DNA from 2 places in the Alkalibacter saccharofermentans DSM 14828 genome. Region 1 is predicted to be linked to the other one. Evidence: a T-box and tRNA genes for the amino acid it is inferred to sense, from the RefSeq annotation. Region 1 holds a T-box; the other holds one or more tRNA genes.
What was found. The T-box of region 1 lies ahead of ileS (isoleucine--tRNA ligase). A T-box ahead of a tRNA ligase gene usually reads a tRNA of that ligase, here a tRNA-Ile.

Region 1 (12,104 bases):
CACCTTTTCGGCATTCATATGTTATAATTCGCTACACCGTTGAGGTGTTGCGAGTGTATTTTTTGATATTTTTCGGTGTTTGACAAGTGAATAACTACATTTTAGTGTAGAATATTTCTGAGAGGTGTATAAAAGATGTGTAAAATGTGCATAGGCGAAAAAATTCGTTGCTTAAGAGAAGAAAAAAATATGACTCAAAAACAACTTGCTGAAATCTTAGGAATTTCTCAGCAAGCGGTCGGAAAATGGGAAAAGGGTATAAACGAGCCTGATTTTGAGACTATTGTAAAGCTATGTGATATTTTTGGTGTTGCATCAGATTATATATTAGGAAGAATTGAAACAGCGAGCCCCACGCCTAAAGAGCAGATTGTTGAATTGCTCAAAAGACCTGAGTTTAAAGATGCAGCTATTGCATTCCAAGATTATCATGATTGGACAGAGGATGAGATCCAGTCAATCGCAGACTTTATTGAAGGAAAGCGACTGCTGAAAGAGAAAAAAAAGCTAAGCAACTATATTTTTTTAAATCTTGAGTAAATTTTTACAATTTAGCCAATAATACATTAGATTTGAGGGGTAAAATTATGCATTTAAAAAAATCTTATAAGAAAAAGACAAAAGTTGTTATTATCAGTATTTTGTTATTAATCTACATAATATCATATCCACATGTATACGATATTATAACGGTTTTAAATGGTTCAGCACTATTGGCTCTCACCCTTAGCTTACCCTTGGTTGATGGTTATAGAGGGATGATCATTTCGATACTTTTTAATTTGGTAGTCGCAGCTACATCTTTTTTTAGAATTCTCGCTAACCCCCATACAATGTACTATGGACTTATGTTTACACAAATAAGCATTATTGTAGCCTCAATTATTATAGGTTTATTGGTTGAAAATTTAAATCAGAAACGTGCAGACATCGAAACATTGACCTTCAAAGATGTGACCACAGGGTTGCACAATAAAAAATATATGTTTAAATACTTGCATGAACTATCAGAAGCAGCAGACAAATCCCCTATAGGAATTTTGGTTTTTGATGTCTTCCCAATTGCTGAAATAAATAAAATATACGGATATCAAGCTGGTGACTCTGTTTTAAAAAGCATTGCTGATTCAATAAATAAAAGCCTCTCAAAGGGAAGCATCTTCTGCAGGGCATCTGGAAGCAAGTTTGCCATCATGCTCCCTAGAGTTGATTTTGATGATATGATTCGATTAGAAAAGGAAATACATAAGAAGGTTGACGATTTTTGTTTTTACGATAAAAAGAATGGTATTCAAACAAAGCATATCCAGATATCATCGGGAATTGCTCACTACCCACACACGGTTGATTCATATAATCTTTTATATTCTCAGGCAGAGAAAATAATAACCGGAAACAAACTTTACGAAAATTTGCATACGAATATTTATAAAAACCTTTTTGACAACATTGAAAATGTCACAGGTAGCAGTCTTGAAAAAGAGCTGGCAATAAAAATGGTACTTAGTATTATCGATTCAAAGGATCATTACACCTATGGACATTCTACACGGGTAATGAATCTTATGGCTGCATTCGGAGAAGCGTTGTCTCTTGACAGTTTTGAAGTTGAAAGGCTTAAGGTATTATCCTTGCTGCATGACATAGGAAAAGTAGATCTTCCGGCGGAATTATTAAATAAGACAACCAAGCTAACATATGAAGAGTTTGAAATAATCAAAAAACATACTGCCCTTGGGCATAACATACTTAAGAGCCTACCTGATTTTTGCGAGTATGCTCTAATAGTAAGAGCGCATCATGAACGTTTTGATGGCAAAGGATACCCCGATGGGTTAGCGGGCAATGAAATCCCGTATTATTCAAGAATGCTTTCTCTTGCAGATGCTTTTGATGCTATGATGTCAAATAGGCCTTATAGAAAAGGTATGGAGCTAGCAGCTGTTATAAAGGAGATAGAAGACAATTTCGGGAAACAGTTCGATCCGGAATTGGCAAATAGATTTATAGATTTAGTTAGCAACACTGAAAAACATGTCGTTGATATTAAGGTGTATCAAAATGCCAATTCAGAGCAAAATGGAGTAAAGATAAAAGTGTCTGCGTTGTTTGAATAAAATGTAATTCTCACGTAAGGAGACGCCCAGATTGCTTTAATACCTTCTTCTCTCAGTGTTTTACTATTGTTTATAAAACTGCGGCATATAAAGATTTTAGAGTATGCATCTTTACTTCAAATTTCACATGGTATCAAACAATAATGAACTGGTCAAACTATAAAACTAAGAAAATTTAAAAATATAAAAATCGGCGGTGTATGCTGCTGTATCAACGATTCTATAGTAAATGACATATTCATCAAGTCCCTTATATTTACCGAAGGTTTAAAGAATAAGTATCTTTATCGATTAATTTACATGAGAATGGATAAGCAACTTCTGCATCAACAATGCTTATATACTTTCCACTGATGAATAGATTGTTATATTCTTCTTCTGTTATTCCTAATCGCTCATCATAAGTATAGGGATAATACTTGTTTTCTTTCCTAAATTTCGCGAACCAGTCTGGATTATCTTCCAGTGCTTGTGTCATCTTGTCTGTAATAGCCCAAAACTCGTCATCTTCTTCAGATTGCAGCAAATATGCTTCGTTAATGGTAGCAAGTTGAATCAAAGTTTTTTTTAGATTGAATTCTTCAGATTGACTTGTTGCGCAATTGGAAAGCAATAACGCAAACAACGAAATTAAGAATATAAGAATATATTTTCTCATACAGATCTCCTTTTGAATTTTCAAAGAATAAACAAAATCTATAATTCTTCATAACTGAAAATCTTTTCATTTCAAGTGACATACTTTAATAATTAGCTGATTTTGTTATTGTTTACTTATTGAGTTAAATTACATACATATTTACGAGAAACTTCACTTTCTTTAAAAACCAGACATGGTTTGTTACCATTTTATCTAATTATACCCAGTCGTCAACCCTTTATTTAACTTTTTAGTATTTTAATTATATAGTTGTATTTTAAGTATATGAGACATAAAATTTACTTTAAAAACCATATTATATAATGAATTGGTTGAATATACATTTATAAACTGATAAAATCGAAACAAGAATTATTATCGTGGGGGGAACATTCTATGAAAAAGCTCAAAATGAAGTTTTGTTATTTAATATTTTTTTCCTTAATTTCTATCAGCCTTATAACTAGTTCGTGTGCAAAGTCTGAATCTAATGCTGAACCCGATAAAAGCTATGATACTATGATTGATGCAGCAAATGCAGTACTTGAGAACGTGGATAAAGATTTGTATTTTGCATACGGTCTGTATTTATATCAAAGTCAAGAGTTTTATGATGCTAAAGAAATTTCTTATAATTTAACTTTCTATGAATTTGTGAAAAACAGCAATGATATAAATATATATAATTATGTTGTCGGAGATTCAATAGAGTTAATATATACTAAATACAGAACACTTCCCGAAAATCATGCTAAAAGTATCAGGGCATCTGACTGGCAAATACAATTAGATTCCATTGCAGACTATGAAAATTTAATACCTTTTGTTGTTGATTTAGCTAAAGAGAATGGCGAAGAATTAGAAAAAGATGCATTCTTATATTCTAATTCTTTAATAGGATATTTTGAAGATGATATGTTTTATATTGGAAAAGGAAAATACACTGATTTTCATAAAATAGCGCAATATGATACATCGACAGAAGAACTTATTTTTCTACCTAGCTATGGGAACAATGATAATCCAGATTATTCGAGGGCATTTGAGCAGCCTATTAGTAAGGAAGATATAGATAGTGTTTTATATAAAGTTGTTGTAGACTCTGAAATTGATGAAGAAAACTTGAGATTTATCTATGATGAAATAACCAAATTCGATGATTATTCACTTCAAACTATTTGGTTTTATGATAGTATTGATGCTGCATATTCGATAGAAGATGATGCTTGTTATAATGTAGGGGAGCTAAGCAAACTGGAATATGACAAAGATCCTGTGTTTTTTGAACCTGTAGACGGATTCAGTCAAATTTCCCTCCAGCAGCTTCAAGGTCTGTTTCCAGAAGCAAATTTGACAATCAGTAAATTTGATGAAGTTATAAGACGGATTTCTAGTGGCGAATTAGTAGATGATAGAAACCCAGATAAAGAGCCAGTCAAGGAATATACAAAAATTATTCATGAGTATTCATACACGCTGGAAGTCTATGAAGATGGTTCTTGGAATTCGGTAGGTGCTTCAGCCCCTTCTTCAGAAATTTTAATTAGATAGAGCTTACTATGCAATTAGCAATCTCTATCTAATTGTAGTATCTCCTCCTACCGATTAGATTGGAGATTAAGGATAAGTTAATGACAAATAATAAAAAAAGAGACTTAAGAAAGTCTCTGAAAGCCTTGATAATGGTCGGAGTGAGAGGATTTGAACCATCCATCCGTCGCAAGCTCCTCACAGGGGGCGTCTGCCCCCTTATGACGGACATATGCTTCGCTTGATGTCCTGTAACCCCCGGAGATGAACTTCCGCTATCGCTAAAATGGGGAAGGAATCCTTCCCCAAGCCCCATCCAGGCCGAAGTTTCAAATAGAAAATGGTCGGAGTGAGAGGATTTGAACCTCCGGCCTCTTGGTCCCGAACCAAGCGCTCTACCAAGCTGAGCCACACCCCGAACATTAACAATTATAAATGAATGTCATTTATTTTGCAATTTAGAAATTGATTTTGCCGGAAAATATTTTTTTGAATTTCGTTGCAAACAGATATCCTACAACAGCGCCTACAGCCCCTTGGACGCCGTTAAAAGGGATGCTTGACAATGGGGAAATGAAATTGGAGTAGATTATAACTTCTGCAATGTAGTATCCAGCTACAAGTATAATAAAACCGGCAATTACCCCCTGGACGTACTTGGACTTTTCAAACATAAGCCCTGAAACGTAACCCATAGCACCTTTTACAAGGAAGGTGGGCAGCATATAGATCAGGTAGCCTAAATAGTAATCCCCCAATGCAGAGCCAAGAGCTGCAGCTAGAAATCCGAATTTGGGACCAAGAAGTGCGGCTGCAATGTATATTGCTCCGTCGCCTAGATTGACATAGCCCAAAGGCATGGGTATTGCTATTACCACTGTAGCCACAAAAACAAGGGCAAGCATCAGGGATGTGTAGATTAATTTTTTAAGTGTAGTATTCATGATTAGCTCCTTTAATTTATTTATTAATTATAGTATAATAAACATGACCATATTAAAATATACAAATTAAAATAATTTGGCAAGGACAGATTGAAATGATAGATAGATTTATACTGGACAAAAAAAGTGGAGAAAAACTTTACCTGCAAATTTATAGGCATTATAAAAATGAGATAATGAGCGGAAAAATTATTAAGAATGAGAAGCTCCCCTCCGTAAGGGGATTGGCTAAAGGGTTAAACGTAAGCAAGATCACAATAGAGTCTGCTTACAATCAACTTGCTGCAGAAGGATATATAGAAAACATTCCCCGAAAGGGCTATTTTGCAGTTGAGCTTAAGGAGTATGGATTTAAAAAAATCCCTAAGCAGAAACGGGTAAACCAGGCAAAGAAGTCATATATCAATACCGGTGTTGATAAAGACAGCTTTGACTTTAAGTTGTGGCGTAAACTGTATGGTTGGGTAATAAGAGAAAAAAAAGATGAAATCTTTGACGGCGGAGATCTACAAGGGGAGCTTCTGTTAAGGCAGGAAATCAGCAGGTTTATTTCCAAAAGCAGAGGAGTTTACTGTACCCCGGACCAAATAGTGATAGGATCGGGAAGCCAGTATCTTTTAGGGATAATATCCGGCCTTATCAGGGAATCTACTCAAACTGTGATCGTAGAGGATCCAGGTTTTGTTCACGCGAGACAGACTTTTGAGGATTACGGCTTTGAAATTGAGCCGGTAAGCGTGGATGAGGAAGGAATAAGAACGGATCTTCTATATGAGACCAAGGGAAATCTGGCATACTTAAGCCCTTCACACCAGTATCCTATGGGAACCGTAATGCCCATAAAAAGAAGACTCGAGGTACTAAACTGGGCGAGAGAAAAGGACATATTGATAGTAGAAGACGACTATGACAGCATAATAAGATACGAAACAGAGCCCATACCATCTCTTCAAGGTCTAGACGAAGGGGAGCATGTGGTGTATCTAGGTTCCTTTTCAAAGCTTTTGACGCCTTCAATCAGGATAAGCTATATGGTTCTTACAAGAAGATTGATTGAAACGTATAATCAAAATAAAAACAGATTTACTCAGACTGCATCCAAACTGGAGCAGTTGACCCTTGGCCAGTTAATGAAGGAAGGTCACTTTGAAAGACATTTGAGAAAAATTAACAAGATATACTATAAAAAAAATATCATGATAAAAGAGAGGCTCAAGAAAAAATTCGGTGACCAAATAACGATAATCGGAGGGAACAGCGGATTGCACCTGATTATTCAATTAAACACCCAGAGAGCAAAAGAAGAGCTGGAAAACATCTTCTGCGCAAATGACATTCTTACAGAGAAGATAGATTCAGGAACAGGAAATGTAGGGGAATTGATCCTTCTTACCTACAGTGGAATTCCGCTGGATACAATAGAAGCAATATTATAAAAAGCAGTTTGAATTATCAAACTGCTAAAAATTTAAATTGCGGCTCCGGCCTGTAAAAGATTTTCGAAATAGTAATCGGCAAGGCTCTTGATATCATCCTCGAATTTCACATGAGCGCTGTCGTAAACAGCGGCCACCTCCATACCGGCATTTTTGGCCGCCATGACTCCCTCTAAGGTATCTTCAAATACAAGGCATTCATCAGGTCTGACATTCAAATCTTCTGCTACCTTTAAGAACACATCAGGATTAGGTTTGCCTTTTCCTACTTCGCAGGAGGTCCTGATAGTGGAGAAATACCTTGTCATGTTCTTTGACTGAAGATACTGTTGGGCAATTTTCTTGTTGTTGCTGGTGCCGACGCCAAGGCTTTTTCCCATGGAGTGGACCTTTTGCACAAAGCGAAGCGCACCTTCCTTTAGAATCACTTCATCCACATAGACGTCTAGACACATCTCAATCCAGTCGTTGCTGATTTCTTCTATGCTTTCATTCATAGAGAAGGTTTCTTTAAAAAACTTTGCTGCTTCAGTAAAGCTTTTGCCGTTTAGTGCCTCTTGCAGATTGTCTTCGCAGATTATTCCCTTCTTTTCAAGGTACAATTCGTCAATCTGTCTCCAAACCCACAGAGAATCTATCAATGTGCCGTCGAGATCGAATATCACACTTTTTTTGTTTTTAAGCATAATGGACTCCTTTAATATTAATAGCTACATAACCATTGTAGATCAAACTCTACATGAAATCAACAAGTCAGCTTGCTTGAAAACGTTACAAACGTGTTATAATGAAAACATACCAACTTTAAGGGGGGTTGTAATTTGAAGATTACAGTTCTTTTGTGTAGCCATAGAAGGAACAAAAACACCAGACAGATGGCGGACTTTTTCTTAGAGCATCTAGAGGAAGGCAATGATGTAGAATTCGTGGATCTGTTAGATAAGAAAATAGAGATATGTCTGGCTTGTGATTATTGCAGGAGGCATTATGGCCACTGCATATTAAAAGACGACATGGAGGATGTAATAGATATCTTTAAAAACAGCGATCTTATCGTATTGGCCACTCCTCTGTATTTTAACAGCGTCACAAGCAGGTTTAAGATATTCATAGACAGGACCCAGATTCTCTACAATGCAAAGTACAACTTCAAAGATCCTATATTCAAGGAAAAGAAAAATGTGGCGGTGCTTTCAAATGGCGGAGCGCCTAAGTACCCTGGCCAATTTGACGGAATAATGGTAGAGCTTAAGCATTTCCTGGGTAATATCAATGCAGACGTGCTTGAGTATTTGAAATACAATAAAACCGATGAAGTCATGATAAGGGATAACAAAAAAGCGGTAGCAGAGTTAAAAGAAGCCGGGGGAAGGGTCAAAGAAAAAATAAAACTTCAAAAGCCTTGACTTTTCTCAAGAAATTTGTATAAAATATATCGTACAAATTCATATAAAAATGCTATGAAGAGACCAGTAAATATGATTAAGCTTGTAGAGAGGCGATCCCAGGCTGAAAGATCGTTAGCGGCGTCATATCGAATATCAACTCTGAGCTAGGTCTATAAGATCCGGTAAAGCCGTTAACAAATGAGGCACCATTATGGTGCGAAGTAAGATGGTACCACGAAGTCAGACACTTTCGTTCTTATATGAGCGAAGGTGTTTTTTTATTTTAAAAGATGCATATGGGAAATAAACTAATTACAGGAGGAAGAAATGAGCAAATTTAAAGAATTATCAAGCTTGCCTGTTGCAGAAAGAGAAAAACAGATCTCAGACAAATGGGAACAAATCGACATACTCAAAAAAAGCATCGATAACAGAGATGGAAAAGAGAATTTCGTTTTCTATGAAGGACCGCCTACAGCTAACGGCAGACCCGGGATTCATCACGTCATCTCAAGAACTCTGAAGGATTCTGTGTGTAAATACAAAACCATGTCAGGCTACAGGGTGCTAAGGAAAGCCGGCTGGGACACTCATGGGCTTCCTGTTGAGATAGAAGTTGAAAAAGCTCTTAACCTCTCAAGCAAGACAGAAATAGAAAATTACGGACTCGACAAGTTCAACAAAAAGTGCAAGGAATCAGTTTTTACTTACGAAGCTCAATGGAGAGAGATGACCAAAAGGATGGGCTACTTCGTCGATATGGAAGATCCGTATATTACTTTGGACAACAACTACATTGAAACTGTTTGGTGGATTCTAAAGCAGTTTTTTGATGCAGGCATGATATATGAAGGGCACAAAATCCTTCCATACTGTCCTCGCTGTGGAACAGGTCTTGCATCTCATGAAGTGGCTCAGGGATATCAGGAGATTAAATCCAATACGGTAGTAGTGCCCATGAAGCTTAGAGAGCAGGATGCATACTTTTTGGTATGGACAACTACGCCATGGACGTTGGCTTCAAATGTGGCTCTTGCTGTCAATCCCAAGGCGGTATACGTGAAAGCTTCATATGAAGGAAAAACTTATATACTGGCAAAGGAACTTTTAGGCAAAGTAATCGGAGAGGGTTTTGAAATCCTGGAGGAAATGCCTGGAGCAGAACTGGAGTATACAGAGTATGAACAGCTGATGCCGTTTTTATCAACTGACAAGAAGGCATTTTATGTAACTTGTGCTGATTTTGTAACAACAGATGACGGTACAGGAGTAGTTCATATGGCACCAGCTTTTGGAGAGGACGACTATCAGGTAGGAAGAAAATATGGTCTTCCGGTGTTTAATCCTGTTGATGAAGAGGGAAAGTACACTGACACTCCCTGGGAAGGCATGTTCGTAATGGATGCGGACATAGAGATCATAAAGTGGCTAAAGGAAAACGACAAGCTGTTTAAAAAAGAAAAAGTTGCCCACAATTATCCACACTGCTGGAGGTGCAAGACACCGCTGATCTACTATGCAAAGCCCAGCTGGTACATAGAGATGACAAAAATCAAGGACGAGCTTATAAAGAACAATAATACCGTAAGCTGGTATCCTGACTACGTGGGCGAGAAACGTTTCGGCAACTGGCTCGAAAACTTAAACGACTGGGCGATATCAAGAAGCAGATACTGGGGAACCCCGCTTAACATATGGAAATGCGAATGCGGACACCTTGAGTCTGTTGGAAGCAGGCAAGAACTTAAGGATAGAGCGATTGAGGACATTTCAGAAGACATAGAGCTTCACAGACCTTATGTGGATGAAGTTCACATACCTTGCCCCAAGTGCGAAAAAAGCATGAATAGAGTAACAGAAGTCATCGACTGCTGGTTCGACTCAGGATCCATGCCATTTGCCCAATACCACTATCCATTTGAAAATAAAGAGCTGTTTGAAGAACAGTTTCCGGCGGATTTCATATGCGAAGGGATCGACCAGACCAGAGGCTGGTTCTATTCCTTGATAGCCATTTCGTCATTTATTATGAAGAAAGCGCCATATAAGAGAGTATTGGTCAATGACTTGATACTGGACTCAGAAGGAAGAAAGATGTCAAAAACCAGGGGAAATACTGTAGATCCTTTTGAGATGTTCGACAAATTTGGTGCAGACGCGCTAAGATGGTATCTGCTTTACGTATCCCCCTCATGGACACCTACCAAGTTTGACATAGAAGGATTAAAAGAGGTACAGAGCAAGTTTTTCAACACCCTTAAAAATGTCTATGCATTCTTTGCTCTTTATGCAAATACAGACGATATAGATCCAAATGATTTCTTCATTGAGCACGACAAAAGACCTGAAATTGACAGATGGGTAATCTCTAAATATAATAATCTGCTAAAAGATGTTGAAGAAGAAATGGAGATCTTCGACCTTACCAGAGTAGCCAGAAAAGTGCAGGAATTCGTAAATGAGGACCTATCCAATTGGTATATAAGAAGAAATAGGAGAAGATTCTGGGCTAAGGAGTTAACAGATGATAAAAAAGCGGTGTTCAATACCACTTACGAAGTGCTCACAGGGCTGGCAAAGCTGATAGCACCATTTGCTCCATACATCGCGGAAGAGTTATACACAAAGCTCACAGGAGAAGAATCCGTGCATCTTTCCGATTATCCAAGATGTGATGAGAGCCGTCTAGACTTAATGGTAGAGGAAAGGATGGATACAGTCAGGACCTTGGTAAGTCTTGGAAGAGGAGCTAGGGAAGAAGCCCAGATAAAAGTTAGACAGCCTCTAAAGCAGATTTTAGTAGACGGAAAATTCAAGGATTCCATAAGCTATCTGGTTCCGCTCATAAAAGAAGAGTTAAACATCAAAGAAGTAAGCTTTGAAGATAATTTAAATGAATTTTTGGATTTCAGCCTTAAGCCTGACTTCAAGGTTGCAGGACCCGTATTTGGACCTAAAGTAAAATCCTTGGCAAAAGCGCTTGCTCAGGCAAATGCCCAGGAGATAGTCTCTACAGTGAAATCACAAGGTAGCGTTACATTGAGTGTTGACGGAGAGGATATACTTATAAAGGAAGAGTATCTTGATGTAAGAATATCTGCAAAAGAAGGCTTCAATGTGCAGATGGAAAACAATATATTCGTAATACTGGATACTGCTCTTGATGAAAAGCTTATTGCTGAAGGCTGTGCAAGGGAGATAATATCAAAGGTGCAGCAGATGCGAAAGCAAAACGGCTATGAAGTTTTAGATCAAATAGTTTTATATATCAACGGGGATGAAAAAATCCAAAAAGCCGTCGAATCTTTTAAAGACTTCATAAAATCAGAAACCTTGACCGCAGAGCTTGTTCTTACTGATGACGAATTAGCAGTGCAGAGCATAAACGGTCACGAGACCGGAATCAAGGTGGAAAAGAAATAAAATAAGGATAGCAGGCGGTTATTTAAGAAGACCGCCTGTTTTGCTGAAAACATGAAAACGACTACTTAACAGTAGGGTATGGTAAAATGTTCCCATTAAATATACAATATAAATACAATCAAAAACAAAGGGGATGAGTTAATGAGTTTATTGAAACTGCAAAACGGATCTGACGTCAGAGGAGTTGCTTTAGAGGGAATCGAAGGGGAAAAGGTGAATCTGACGCCGGATATAGCCAAAAGAATATGTGGAGCATTTGCTGTGTGGTTATCTGAAAAAACTGGGGGGAAAGATTTGACCATAGCGGTAGGTAGAGACAGCAGGTTGTCGGGACCGGATATAGCAAAAGGTGCCATAGAGGGACTGGCACTTAAAGGGTGCAAGGTATACGACTGTAAAATGGCCTCTACTCCAGCTATGTTCATGACAACTAAAGACGATGAGATAAATGCTGACGGAGGAATAATGATTACTGCCAGCCACCTGCCTTTCAACAGAAACGGACTTAAATTTTTCACCAAGGAAGGCGGAGCAGACAGCAAGGATATCAAAGAGATATTGACTATTGCAGAAACAGTAGAATTTGCTGCTGTAGAAAAAGTAGCAATCGAAGAATTTGATTTCAT
Region 2 (12,104 bases), on a different contig from region 1:
TCGACGTTCCTCTTTTGCAGGAAATTGCCTGTTTTTCCCCTTTTCCCTCTATCAGCCTTAACCCGGTTCCAAGTCCGTCATCAGAATCCGATGTCCTAAGGGTTACCTTGGATACCGCAGCCATACTCGCAAGGGCCTCCCCCCTAAACCCCAAGGTATGGAGGTTGTCCAAGTCGTCTATTTTTTTAATCTTGCTCGTCCCATGTCTTTTAAAGGCGTTGAAGACATCAGCTTCGTTTATCCCTTCACCGTCGTCTACGACCCTAATCAAGGCTTTGCCTCCGTTTTCTATCTCTATCCTGATATTTTCCGAACTAGCATCTATTGAGTTTTCAACAAGCTCTTTAACAACTGCTGCCGGATCGGTTATCACCTCTCCGGCTGCTATTTTCGCCGCTGTTTGGCTATCTAAAAAGGCAATCTTCATATTATCACTCGCTTGTCAGTCTTTTTTTGAGGGCATTTAAATAGTTCATAGCCTCTATCGGCGTCATTTCTTCAATGGGCAGGGTCTCAAGCTCTTCAATTACAAGCTTGTCCTTGTAGTTAAAAAGGTTGAGCCGGTCTTTATCTTCTGAAACTGCTTCCTGAATTTTTTTGCTTCTTTTAATTCTAACTTCCTTTTCCTCCATTACCAATAGAAGTTCATTTGCCCGTTGGATGACACCCTGGGGAAGCCCAGCCAGCTTCGCGACTTCTATTCCATAGCTTTTATCCGCACTTCCCGGAACGATCTTTCTAAGGAAAATCACCCCTTCTTCCCTTTCCTGTACCTTTATACAGTAATTGCGAACTCCATCCATCATTTCTTCAAGTTCTGTAAGCTCATGGTAATGAGTTGCAAACAAGGTCTTGCACCCTACCTTTGTGCTCTCTGCTAAATGTTCGGCAACAGCCCAGGCGATGCTAAGCCCGTCAAAAGTACTTGTGCCTCTTCCGATTTCATCAAGTATGACAAGACTGTTCTTTGTTGCGTTTTTTAAGATGTTTGAAACTTCGCTCATCTCAACCATAAAGGTGGAGTGCCCGGAAGCTAGATCGTCAGAAGCTCCCACCCTTGTAAATATCCTGTCAACGACGCCTATTTTCGCCTGTTTGGCTGGCACAAAGGATCCAACTTGGGCCATGAGAGTTATAAGCGCAACCTGCCTGATATAGGTTGACTTGCCTGCCATATTCGGACCGGTAATCAAAATCATCCTGTTATTTCTGCAGTCAATTTCACAAGAATTTGGTACAAAGTCGTTAGAATCCATCATTGACTCTACAACCGGGTGCCTTCCATCAAAAATTATTATCTCATCAGACTCCGCCACCGATGGCTTCACATATCCATTCTCATAGGCCGCCTGAGAAAAAGAATATAACACATCTATTACGCTGATAAAATCCGCAGTTTTTTTAATGCGATTTATATTTCTTATTATTTCTTGTCTGACATCCTGAAAAATTTCGTATTCAAGCTCTACGAGTTTTTCGTCTGCTTCCAATATCTTCGTCTCTAGATCCTTCAGCTCCTCTGTAAAATATCGCTCACAATTTGCCAGAGTCTGTTTTCTTACAAAACGTTCAGGCACGAGATGAAGATTGGTCCTGGTTACCTCAATGTAGTATCCAAATACCTTGTTATATTTTATCTTCAGAGATTTTATGCCTGTTTTTTCCTTCTCTTCAGCCTCGATTCTCAAAATCATGTCTTTGCTGTTTCCGGAAATATTCCTGTAGTAGTCTACATTTTTATCGTAACCGTATTTAATAAGGTTTCCTTCTTTTAATGTAGCCGGTCCATCGGGATTGATGGATTTTTCAATTAGCTCTCCTAAATCCTGCAGATCATCTATTTCCATTCTTAATTCAGATAGATAACCACTTTTTGCACTTTCCAATATATTCTTGATATCCGGAATCAAGAATATGGAATCCTTTAGGGCGGTCATGTCTCTGGAATTGCAGTTTCCAAATGACAGCTTGCCTACTATTCTTTTAAGGTCGTAAATGCTCCCTAAAGCTATTTTAAGCCTATCTTTTATAGAAACATCCTCATATATTGATTCTACGGCCTCAAGCCTTTTATTTATCATATTTGGGTCTGTAAGTGGCTCGCTCAGCCATTTTTTTAGCTTTCGCCCTCCCATGGAAGTCTGGGTCTTATCTAGTATTCCAAGGAGGCTTCCCTTTTTGTCCCCACCTCTTATGGTCTTTACCAGCTCCAGATTGGATCTTGTGGCATAATCCAGTGACATGTAGCTATCCACTTCATACCAATTTATCCTGTCTATATGGGACAGAGTTCTCATCTGCGTCTGGTCAATATATTCAAGCAGAGCGCCTGCAGCTCTCAGGCCATGCTGTCTGTCGGTAAGTCCCAAGGAATTTACAGAATATACTCCAACTGACCGAGATATAATCTCCTTTGAGTTTTCCAAGTCAAAATACTTGTTGGGCAACACGTTAGTGAACATTGAAAACTTGTTTGCCATTGTTTCGTGGAGGACCTTGTCTTTGAACAAAACCGTATTTATTAGAATTTCGGATGGGGATATTTTTGCAATTTCATCAAGAATCCTGTATTTATTCTCATGGCCATTTAACTCAGTAACATAGAATTCTCCTGTTGAAATATCCATATATGCCAGTCCGAAGTCTACCATGTTGTAATAAATACTCATCAGATAATTGTTGGAACGGTCCTTAAGGTAATTGCCGTCGTTGACAGTCCCGGGAGATATTACTCTTACTACATCCCTTTTTACTATTCCTTTCGCTTCCTTTGGATCTTCTACCTGCTCGCAGATCGCGACCTTGTATCCCTTTTCGATCAACTTTGCTATATAGCCTTCTGCTGAATGATATGGCACTCCGCACATGGGAGCTTTTTCTTCTAAACCGCATTCCCTGCCTGTTAGGGTTATTTCAAGCTCTCTAGACGCTGTTATTGCATCGTCAAAAAACATCTCGTAGAAATCCCCAAGGCGAAAAAATAATATGGCATCCTTTACCTTCTCATGTACATTTAAGTACTGTCTCATCATTGGTGTTAGCTGATCCATGAAACCATCCCTTTACTGTTCTATTTCTCCGTTTAGGCTGAAGGTCTTTGCCTGGGTTATTTTAACTTTGACGATTTTCCCCGTCAACGACATATCTCCCGGAAAATTGACCAGCTTGGCCGTTTCGGTTCTGCCGGAAAGGTTTTTCGGATTATTCTTGCTGGGTCCTTCCACAAGAACATCCAAGGATTTACCCACGTAACCTTCGTTTATCTCCCTGCCTATTTTATTGTGAACTTCAAGGAGCCTGTTAAGTCTTTCATGCTTCAAATCTTCCGGCACCTGATCATCTCGCCCCCATGCCGGAGTGCCTTCCCTTGGAGAATAGAGGAAGGTAAATGCCAAGTCGAATCTACACTTTTCCATAACATCCAAGGTATCTTGGAAGTCTTCTTCAGTTTCTCCGGGAAAGCCAACGATTATATCCGTAGTAAGAGCAACTTCAGGAATTCGTTCTTTTATCTTTTCAACCAGGGCTATGTAGCTATCCTTGTCGTATTTTCTGTTCATATCCTTTAATATCCTGCTGCTTCCAGATTGTACAGGCAAGTGTATATGATTGCATATCTTCGGTTCTTCGGCAATCGCTTCGATAACCTCATCAGAAAGATCCTTTGGATGAGATGTCATGAACCTTATCCTATCGAGTCCTTCAGTTTTAGCAAGCTCTCTCATCAAGGTTCCAAATCCAACAGAATCTTCAAATGTATTGCCGTAGGAATTTACATTTTGCCCCAGTAGGGTTATCTCCCTGCACCCATTTTGAGCCAGTGCCTCAACCTCCATCTTAATGCTGTCGATGCTCCTGCTTCTTTCCCTGCCTCTTGTGTATGGGACAATGCAATAGCTGCAAAAGTTATTGCATCCATTCATAATCGATACATATGCCTTGAAATCGTATTTTCTGTCCACTGGAAGGTTTTCTACGATTTCTCCACCTTCCTGCCATACGCCGACCACCATCTCGTGCTTCTCCATGTGATTGGAAAGCATATCTGGAAACTCATGGATATTGTGAGTTCCAAATACGATATCAACGTGCCTATGCTTGCTTTTGACCTCGGCTACCACAGACTCTTGTTGCATCATGCACCCGCAAATAGCAAGGATAAGTTCCGGTCTATCTCTTTTAACCCTTTTGTATCGTCCAAGGTGTCCGAAGAACTTATCGTTTGCATTTTCTCTCACGCTGCAGGTATTAAGTATCACGATATCTGCCATATTTTCGTCCTCGACAGATACATGCCCTAACTCCATCAGCATCCCTGATATTTTTTCGGAGTCATTTTCATTCATCTGACAACCGTAAGTAGTAATTTTATAGTTCATTTTCTCTCACCTTTCAAACTTATGGGTGCTCGACTTTTGCCTCTGCACAAGTAATAATTATAACATATTTCATATATAAAATTGAGAGAAAATATCCCTTAGTTTAAGAAATAAGCTCCTTAAGTTTTTCTATGTCATTAATTACTTTGTCCATATCCACGTGCTTTCCGTAGCCTTTTTCCACTAGATCAATTAGCTCGTACAGCTCTGAAGTGATTTTTTCCTTTGCCGCCGCCTCCACTTCAATGATATCCTTGTGATCTATGATTTCCTCCGAGTAAGTAATTTCTATGGTATCGCCCATGTTTGGAATCAGCACTTCTCTGTGGAATTTGTCCTCGAGAGTGTTTTTGAGGTTTTCCATTCCTTCTTTTTCCCCATGAATCAGTATCATCTTTTCCGGAAGCTTCTTGTTTGAGCCTATCCAATCCACGATTCCATCCAAATCAGCGTGGCTTGAAAATCCTTCTACAGAATATATCCCTGATTTAACTGCAATTTCTTCACCAAATATCCTTACCTTGCCTACTCCCGTTTTCAAAGAAAACCCCAGTGTCCCCGGGGCCTGATATCCCACGAACACTACAGAAGATTCCTTTCTCCAAAGGTTGTGCTTTAAATGATGTTTTATCCTCCCCGCTTCGCACATGCCGCTGGCGGAAATAATGACCTTGCTTTTTTTATCGGAGTTTATCTGTTTCGATTCGTCGCTTGTCAATGTGAAGTGCAGGTTTTCAAAGAGTAGAGGATCGTCTCCCTCGGCTATCATCTTTTTGGTTTCCTTGTCAAAATGCTTACAGTTTCTTCTGAAAATTTCAGTAGCCTTTATCGCCAGCGGGCTGTCCACATAGACTGGAATTTTATCGAATTCTCCCAAAAGACCCTTTTCCTTATATTTGTTTATATCATACAATACCTCCTGGGTTCTGCCAACAGCAAAGGATGGTATCACAATATTTCCTCCCTTCGCAGCTGTTTTTTTGATAATGGAAAGCAGCTCCTTGCTTTGTCCCCTTCCATTGGAATGAGTTCTGTCTCCATAGGTGGATTCTATAACCAGGTAATCCACTTCTTCAACCGTCGCAGGGTCCTTTAATAATGGTATATTCGTATTTCCTATATCTCCAGTGAACAGATAGACATTCCATCGTCCGTTTTCATACACCTTTATCTCCACAAAGGCAGAGCCTAGCATATGTCCTGAATTAATGAATCTGACTTTAAGCGCGGAATCTATCTCTATTTCTTTCCTGTAATCTACCCCTGCGAACTGCTTCATGGAATTCACTGCATCGGCTACATTGTACATGGGCGGCCTCTCATCCAGACCCTTTCGCAGCCTTTTTCTGTTTTTCCATTCACTTTCCATCTCCTGTATATGGCCGCTATCCTGAAGCATAATGTCGCAAAGCTCAACTGTTGCATGATTTGTATATATTTTCCCGGTAAAGCCTTCTTTGCATAGTTTAGGAATTCTCCCTGAGTGATCAATGTGGGCATGGGTCAGCAGCATAAAGTCCAAGTCTGCAGGATCAAAGGGGAACTCCTTGTAGTTCAGCTCTTCAAATTCCTTTCCACCCTGGAACATTCCGCAATCGACTAAAAATTTTTTACCATGGGTTTCTGCCAGAAAACAAGATCCTGTAACCATTTGAGCAGCGCCGTAAAAAGAAAGTTTCATAAAATCACGTCCTTTTTTATTTTATTGATTGACAAAGTTTTTTATTTGTTGTATATTATTATTTGTCACTACGAACGAGGTGTAGCGCAGTTTGGTAGCGCACATGGTTTGGGACCATGGGGCCGGGGGTTCGAATCCCTCCACCTCGACCATTTTAACACACGTGGGGGCCTTTAGCTCAGTTGGTTAGAGCAACCGGCTCATAACCGGTAGGTCCTGGGTTCGAGTCCCTGAAGGCCCACCATCTTTTTTTTCGCCCAAGTAGCTCAGTCGGTAGAGCAGAGGACTGAAAATCCTCGTGTCGGTGGTTCGATTCCGCCCTTGGGCACCATCTTAAAATGGAATTTTTAAAAAAATTTATAAGCTGGTGTGGCTCAACGGTAGAGCAGCTGACTTGTAATCAGCAGGTTGTAGGTTCGATTCCTATCACCAGCTCCATAGAAACTTTTAGAATCGCTTTGCGGTTCTTTTTTTATTTTATCTAAAAATCAAGTGTGCAAAAAGGGCGGTTGAATTCAACCGCCCTAGCTCACTTATTTATCTTGCTGATCAAAAATATCTCCTAGGATATTCCCTATGGAATTGTCTGACTCATCCTCATAAACCGTCTCATTTACTTCGATTTCTTTTGCCGGCTCTGCAACAAGCTCTTTGATGCTCAAGGAAATCTTCTTTTGTTCGTCATTTATGCCTATTATCTTGGCCGTAACCTGATCGCCGGCATTCAATACATCCTCTACCTTTGCAACCTTATCATGGGACAGTTCGCTTATGTGAATCAAACCTTCAACCTCTTCCATAATCTCAGCAAAAGCTCCGAAAGGGGCAATTCTAGTGATCTTAACATCCACTTCATCACCTGTGTTGTACTTCTTGGAAAATACAGTCCAAGGCTCTTCACTCAGTTCCTTTATGCTCATCTTGATCTTGTATTCTTCTTTGTTGACTTCAGTTACAACGGCTTTTACTTCGTCCCCAATCTTGTACATGTCAGAGGGATGTTTTACCCTTGCCCAAGACAAGTCGCTTATGTGCACGAACCCATCAATGGGGCCTACTTTTACAAAAATACCGAAATTAGTAATTGATTTTATAGGACCTTCCAAGATATTCTCAATTTCTACTGAATTAATGAATTCGTCCTTTGCTTTGGTCTCTTGTTCCTTCTTTTCCTTGTATTCCTGTTCCAATACGACCTTTTGAGAAAAAATGACTCTATTTTTCCTTTTGTCAAATTCGATTATAAGACCTTTTACGCTCTTGCCAACCAAGGTTTCCAAGTCCTTTACGAATCTCATGTGGTACTGTGATGCAGGCATGAATGCCTGACCCAGGCCCAAATCAACTATAAGTCCACCCTTGACAGCTTTAATCACAGAACCTTCAAGAAGCCTCTTTTCGTTGAATGCGTTGTAGAGCTCCTCTGAAGCCTTCTTTTGTATGATCTTCTTTTTGGATACTTCTACGTTTCCGTTCCCGTCGTTTAAATTTGTAACCATTACTTCTATTTCGTCTTCGACTTTTACCTCTTCAGTAAGGTCGATATCCTCGTCAGTATATTCATCCTTGGATAGAATCGCATCAGCCTTGTAGTTGATATTTAAGTAAATTTCATTCTTATTTACTCCTATCACCTTTCCAGTCACGATGCTTCCTTTTCCAAGTCTTCTAAAAGTCTCCTCGTAGGATGCTTCCATTTCTGAATCTTTCAACATTTCTTCAAATGATTTTGTCATCTTATTGATAACCTCCTTAATAATCCAATGGGGTGTTGATGCTCCTGCTGTAATGCCTACTGTATCGCAGCCTTTCAAAATATCAAGATCCAATTCATCAGCTGTTTCGATGTGAACTGTTTTTTCGCAATGCTTCCTTCCGATGTCGGCAAGCTTTTTTGTATTAGAGCTATGTCGGCCTCCAACGATTATCATACAGTCGGACTCCTTAGCAATCTGCGCCGTCTCCTCCTGCCTGGTTTTTGTGGCATTGCAAATAGTATTAAGAATAATTGCTTCAGGGTATAATTTCTTTATCTCTTCAGATATTTCTTCGAAAATCCCGCGATTCATGGTAGTTTGCGCTACAACGCATATTTTATCATATTTTTGGTCAATTGGCACACTATTTTTATCATTGATTACTTCTCCCTTGTAATCACACCACCCGTTTATTCCAATGACTTCCGGATGTGCCCTATCTCCTACTATGAATATTTTGTAATCCTTTTGATAGTATTCCTTGACTTTATTATGTATTTTCTTTACGTATGGACAAGTTGCATCTATCAACTCGATTCCGCTTTCGGCAATTTCTTCAATTATGTCAGCACCCACGCCATGGGACCTTACTGTGATGACGCCGCCCCTAGCAGATCCAACATCGCTAATAATCTTTACTCCCTGTTGCTCCAGCTTGTCAGTAACTTGCCTATTATGTATCAAAGGCCCCAAAGTAAATATATTATCATCGCCCTTTTCAAGAGCGTCTTCCACCTTTTTCATCGCCTGGTTTACTCCAAAGCAGTAACCAGCGCTTTTAGCCAAGATTATTTTCATGTCTCCACCTTCAACCCTTAGCCAGCTCTTTGATTCTTTCCATTATCATCAAACTTATCTCCTTGAGCTTTTCCTTGTCATTTTTCACACCGTAATACTCCTTCAAACTGATGGGCTCACCTACGTTAATGTGAATAGTGCTTCTAAATTTATAGTTACCCCTCAAACCTACAGGTATAACATCGCATTTTGATTTTAGAGCCAGAACTACGAGACCGGATTGAGGATCTCTCTCCACGCCTTCCTTGACTCTCGTTCCCTCTGGAAATATTCCCAGCACCTTGCCGTTTTTAAGTACCCTTAAGGCGCTTTTTATCGCATTCACATCCGCTTCTCCCCTTCTTACGGGTATGACGGTAAGCTTGTGCAAAACCCACGAAAAAATCTTGTTCTTGAAAAGCTCTCGCTTTCCTAGGAAGCTTATGTGCCTTTTTCCGGTCCTGCAGGCTACTATGACGGGATCCGCCCAATGAATATGATTTGAACTTATTATAAGCGGAACCCCTTTGGGTATATTTTCTTTTCCTCTTATGTCGAATTTATAGTATATGCTTAAAAAAATATTAACTAAAAATTTAGCCACATCGTAGAACATATTCATTCTCCCTTGATTTTCTTTGCCATCAATTCCACTACCTGATCTATTTCCAGTCCCGAGGTATCAATAACGACAGCATCCTCCGCCACTTTCAGTGGCCCTGTTTTCCTGTTTTTATCTTCCTCATCCCTTTTGGCGATTTCCTTTTTCAGGCTTTCAAAAGACATCATTGCCGATTTATCATCCATCTCCTCAAATCTCCTCTTTGCCCTGATTTCGATAGAGGCGTCTAAGTAGAACTTATAGTCTGCATCCGGCATAACGACTGTGCCGATGTCTCTTCCATCCATTATGACATCGGAAGATTCTGATATTTTCTTTTGCTTAGCAACCATGATCTTTCTTATTTCATCGATTTTGCTGATCACGGATACCAACCTGTTGACCTGTGGACTTCTGATTTGTATTTTTACATTCTCTCCATCCAGATATATCTCATTGTCCTTAAAATATATGTCGGAATTCTCAACCGCCTTCACAACTGCTTCCTCATTTTCCGGATCAATGCTTTCTTTTATTGTTTTATAAGTCGCAGCCCTGTACATGGCTCCTGTGTCTAGATAATTTATACCCAATTTTTTAGCCAATATCTTCGATATGGTACTTTTACCTGCACCAGCAGGTCCGTCTACCGCAATTTTCACTTTTTATCCTCCCTACTCTCCAACAATCCCGCAATATATCCTGTTGAAAATGCTATTTGAAGATTAAACCCTCCGGTCATTGCATCTACATCAATGACTTCTCCGGCGAAGTACAATCCCGATATTTTTTTCGACTCCATCGTGCTGGGATCTATATCTTTGGTTTCGATTCCTCCAGATGTCACGATGCCGAGTTTTATGTCTGCTTTTGATTTAACTGTTATTTTTAATCCTTTTAAAACACTTGCCAGTTCAAGTCTTTCTTCCTTGGAAATTTGATTTGCCCTTTTTTGCTCATCAATCCCTGACATTTTTATCACAACAGGTATCAATCGCTGGGGAAGCAGATCATCCAGGCTGTTTTTAAATTGTTTATTGCTATACTTTTCAAAATCCCTCTGGAGCCTTCTGTCCAAAGTCTTGATATCGAGTGCAGGTTTTAAGTCTATCTCGACAAAATACTTTTTCCCTTCCTTAACATAGGAACTAAGAGACAGGATAACGGGTCCTGATATGCCGAAATGGGTGAATATCATCTCTCCAAACAGATCTCTTTTTTTCTTTCCCGATTCAAAGAGCGTTGCCTTTATATTCCTTAGGGAAAGACCCTGGAGTTCCTTAATGAAAGGATCTTCAGAAACCAATGGTATTAGAGCTCCGTGAGCTTTTTTAATACTATGACCAGTTTTTTTGGCAAAATCCAGTCCATCTCCTGTTGATCCGGTCTGGGGATATGTAACTCCTCCCGTTGCCAATATCACCTTGTCTGCCAAAAGCTCCTCTCCATTATCAAGGATGACGCCTGCAGCCTTGCCGTCCTTTATCAGCAAATCTTTGACACCTGTGTTCAGCATTACTTTGACATTGTTATGAGCTAGATATCTTTCCATAGCTTTTATGACATCGCTTGATTTGTCGCTTGCAGGAAAGACCCTTCCTCCTCTTTCGACTTTTTCCTTTAAGCCCATTTGGTTAAAAAAGGCTATAGTATCCATATTCGTGAAAGAATAAAATGCGCTGTATAAAAACTTCTTGTTCGTTATCACGTTTTCAAAAAGTTCCTCCACATCACAGTCATTGGTAAAGTTGCACCTGCCTTTACCAGTTATAAAAAGCTTTTTGCCCAACTTTTCATTCTTGTCCAAAAGAACCACATCATTTCCCTGAGAGGCCGCCTTGCCTGCGGCCATCATTCCCGCCGGCCCACCGCCAATTACTACAACTTTATACATTCGCTTCTCCTTTATTGCTGCCTTTGATTTTATAAATCCATAACATCATGCCTTACTAATATTTTTAAAACTCTCTTGTCTATCTCAATTTTTTTATCATTATCAAATAAGGGCTGCCTTTGACATTTATGTTTGCAGTTTTAAGAACAAAATAATCCTTGTTTGAAGTCTCTCCAAGATAACTCTCGATTGCAACTGCCTCCGCCATGCCTGCTTCATGACCTGGGTAAAGGCATATTGTAACCATGCCTCCTGTTTTTAGCAACCCCAGGCACTTTTTTATTGATTCCAAAGAAGAATTTTTCTCCGTAGCGATTTTTTTGTCCCCACCTGGCAGATATCCCAAGTTATACATTGCGAAACTGAGCTCTTCCTCTATGTACTCATCAATTTTATCATGAGAATCCAAAATAAGCTCAGTGGTAACCAAACAATTACCCAGAAGCTGCTTGGTATTTTTAACTGCAGCCTCTTGAACGTCAAATGCGTATACTTTTCCCTCTTTCCCCACCAACTCAGCGAGTAGAAGGGTATCATTGCCGTTTCCCATAGTTGCATCCAAAACCGAATCTCCAAGCATTGTGTTTTCCCTGGCACAGTTTCGGGCAAGCTCAGTGATAAGATATTTTTTAATTTGGCTCACTTTCTGCACCTTGTACTTTCAATAAAATCCTGAGACTGGAAACATGCGTATCCGTTTGATACATATGTTTCGTTGTTGATTTTTTTAAAATATCCGGAAAGCATTTCATTGCCGCAATCATAGCAAGCTACAAAAACTCCCTCCAGGTGGAAGTAGTTTATAGATGTCTTTATCATGCCGTCTAGATCCCTGGCATCTTCGCTGAGCAATAGAGAATTTTTTAATATCACCTTGCACCGGGTTGCCTCTATGGCCAAAGCAGCCAGCAGGCGTTCTTCTTCAACTACAGTACATACATGGGTTATATCGTCAATTTTAAAGATATCTTTGTTTTTAGCATTTAGCTTCTCCACAACGATTTCAATCACTGGA

Region 2: it encodes a tRNA-Ile, which carries the amino acid that the T-box ahead of ileS (isoleucine--tRNA ligase) is inferred to sense. The anticodon was not compared.

What each region holds. Positions count from the first base shown of each region.
Region 1 covers NZ_FQTU01000002.1:93,386-105,489, forward strand. Annotated here, with positions in the region: gene BUB93_RS02275 (helix-turn-helix domain-containing protein) at 145-540, shown strand; gene BUB93_RS02280 (bifunctional diguanylate cyclase/phosphohydrolase) at 588-2,117, shown strand; gene BUB93_RS02285 (hypothetical protein) at 2,374-2,775, opposite strand; gene BUB93_RS02290 (hypothetical protein) at 3,154-4,308, shown strand; tRNA gene BUB93_RS02295 (tRNA-Pro) at 4,629-4,705, opposite strand; gene BUB93_RS02300 (ECF transporter S component) at 4,746-5,231, opposite strand; gene pdxR (MocR-like pyridoxine biosynthesis transcription factor PdxR) at 5,327-6,667, shown strand; gene BUB93_RS02310 (HAD family hydrolase) at 6,700-7,353, opposite strand; gene BUB93_RS02315 (flavodoxin family protein) at 7,489-8,073, shown strand; T-box leader at 8,119-8,316, shown strand; gene ileS (isoleucine--tRNA ligase) at 8,383-11,478, shown strand; gene BUB93_RS02325 (phosphohexomutase domain-containing protein) at 11,620-12,104, shown strand, end outside.
Region 2 covers NZ_FQTU01000015.1:49,245-61,348, forward strand. Annotated here, with positions in the region: gene mutL (DNA mismatch repair endonuclease MutL) at 1-427, opposite strand, end outside; gene mutS (DNA mismatch repair protein MutS) at 432-3,050, opposite strand; gene miaB (tRNA (N6-isopentenyl adenosine(37)-C2)-methylthiotransferase MiaB) at 3,063-4,379, opposite strand; gene BUB93_RS09665 (MBL fold metallo-hydrolase RNA specificity domain-containing protein) at 4,483-6,060, opposite strand; tRNA gene BUB93_RS09670 (tRNA-Pro) at 6,136-6,212, shown strand; tRNA gene BUB93_RS09675 (tRNA-Ile) at 6,228-6,304, shown strand; tRNA gene BUB93_RS09680 (tRNA-Phe) at 6,316-6,391, shown strand; tRNA gene BUB93_RS09685 (tRNA-Thr) at 6,424-6,498, shown strand; gene BUB93_RS09690 (bifunctional 4-hydroxy-3-methylbut-2-enyl diphosphate reductase/30S ribosomal protein S1) at 6,594-8,615, opposite strand; gene BUB93_RS09695 (lysophospholipid acyltransferase family protein) at 8,626-9,216, opposite strand; gene cmk ((d)CMP kinase) at 9,213-9,857, opposite strand; gene BUB93_RS09705 (BaiN/RdsA family NAD(P)/FAD-dependent oxidoreductase) at 9,854-11,089, opposite strand; gene mnmM (tRNA 5-(aminomethyl)-2-thiouridylate-methyltransferase MnmM) at 11,169-11,732, opposite strand; gene BUB93_RS09715 (hypothetical protein) at 11,729-12,100, opposite strand; gene BUB93_RS09720 (pseudouridine synthase) at 12,093-12,104, opposite strand, start outside.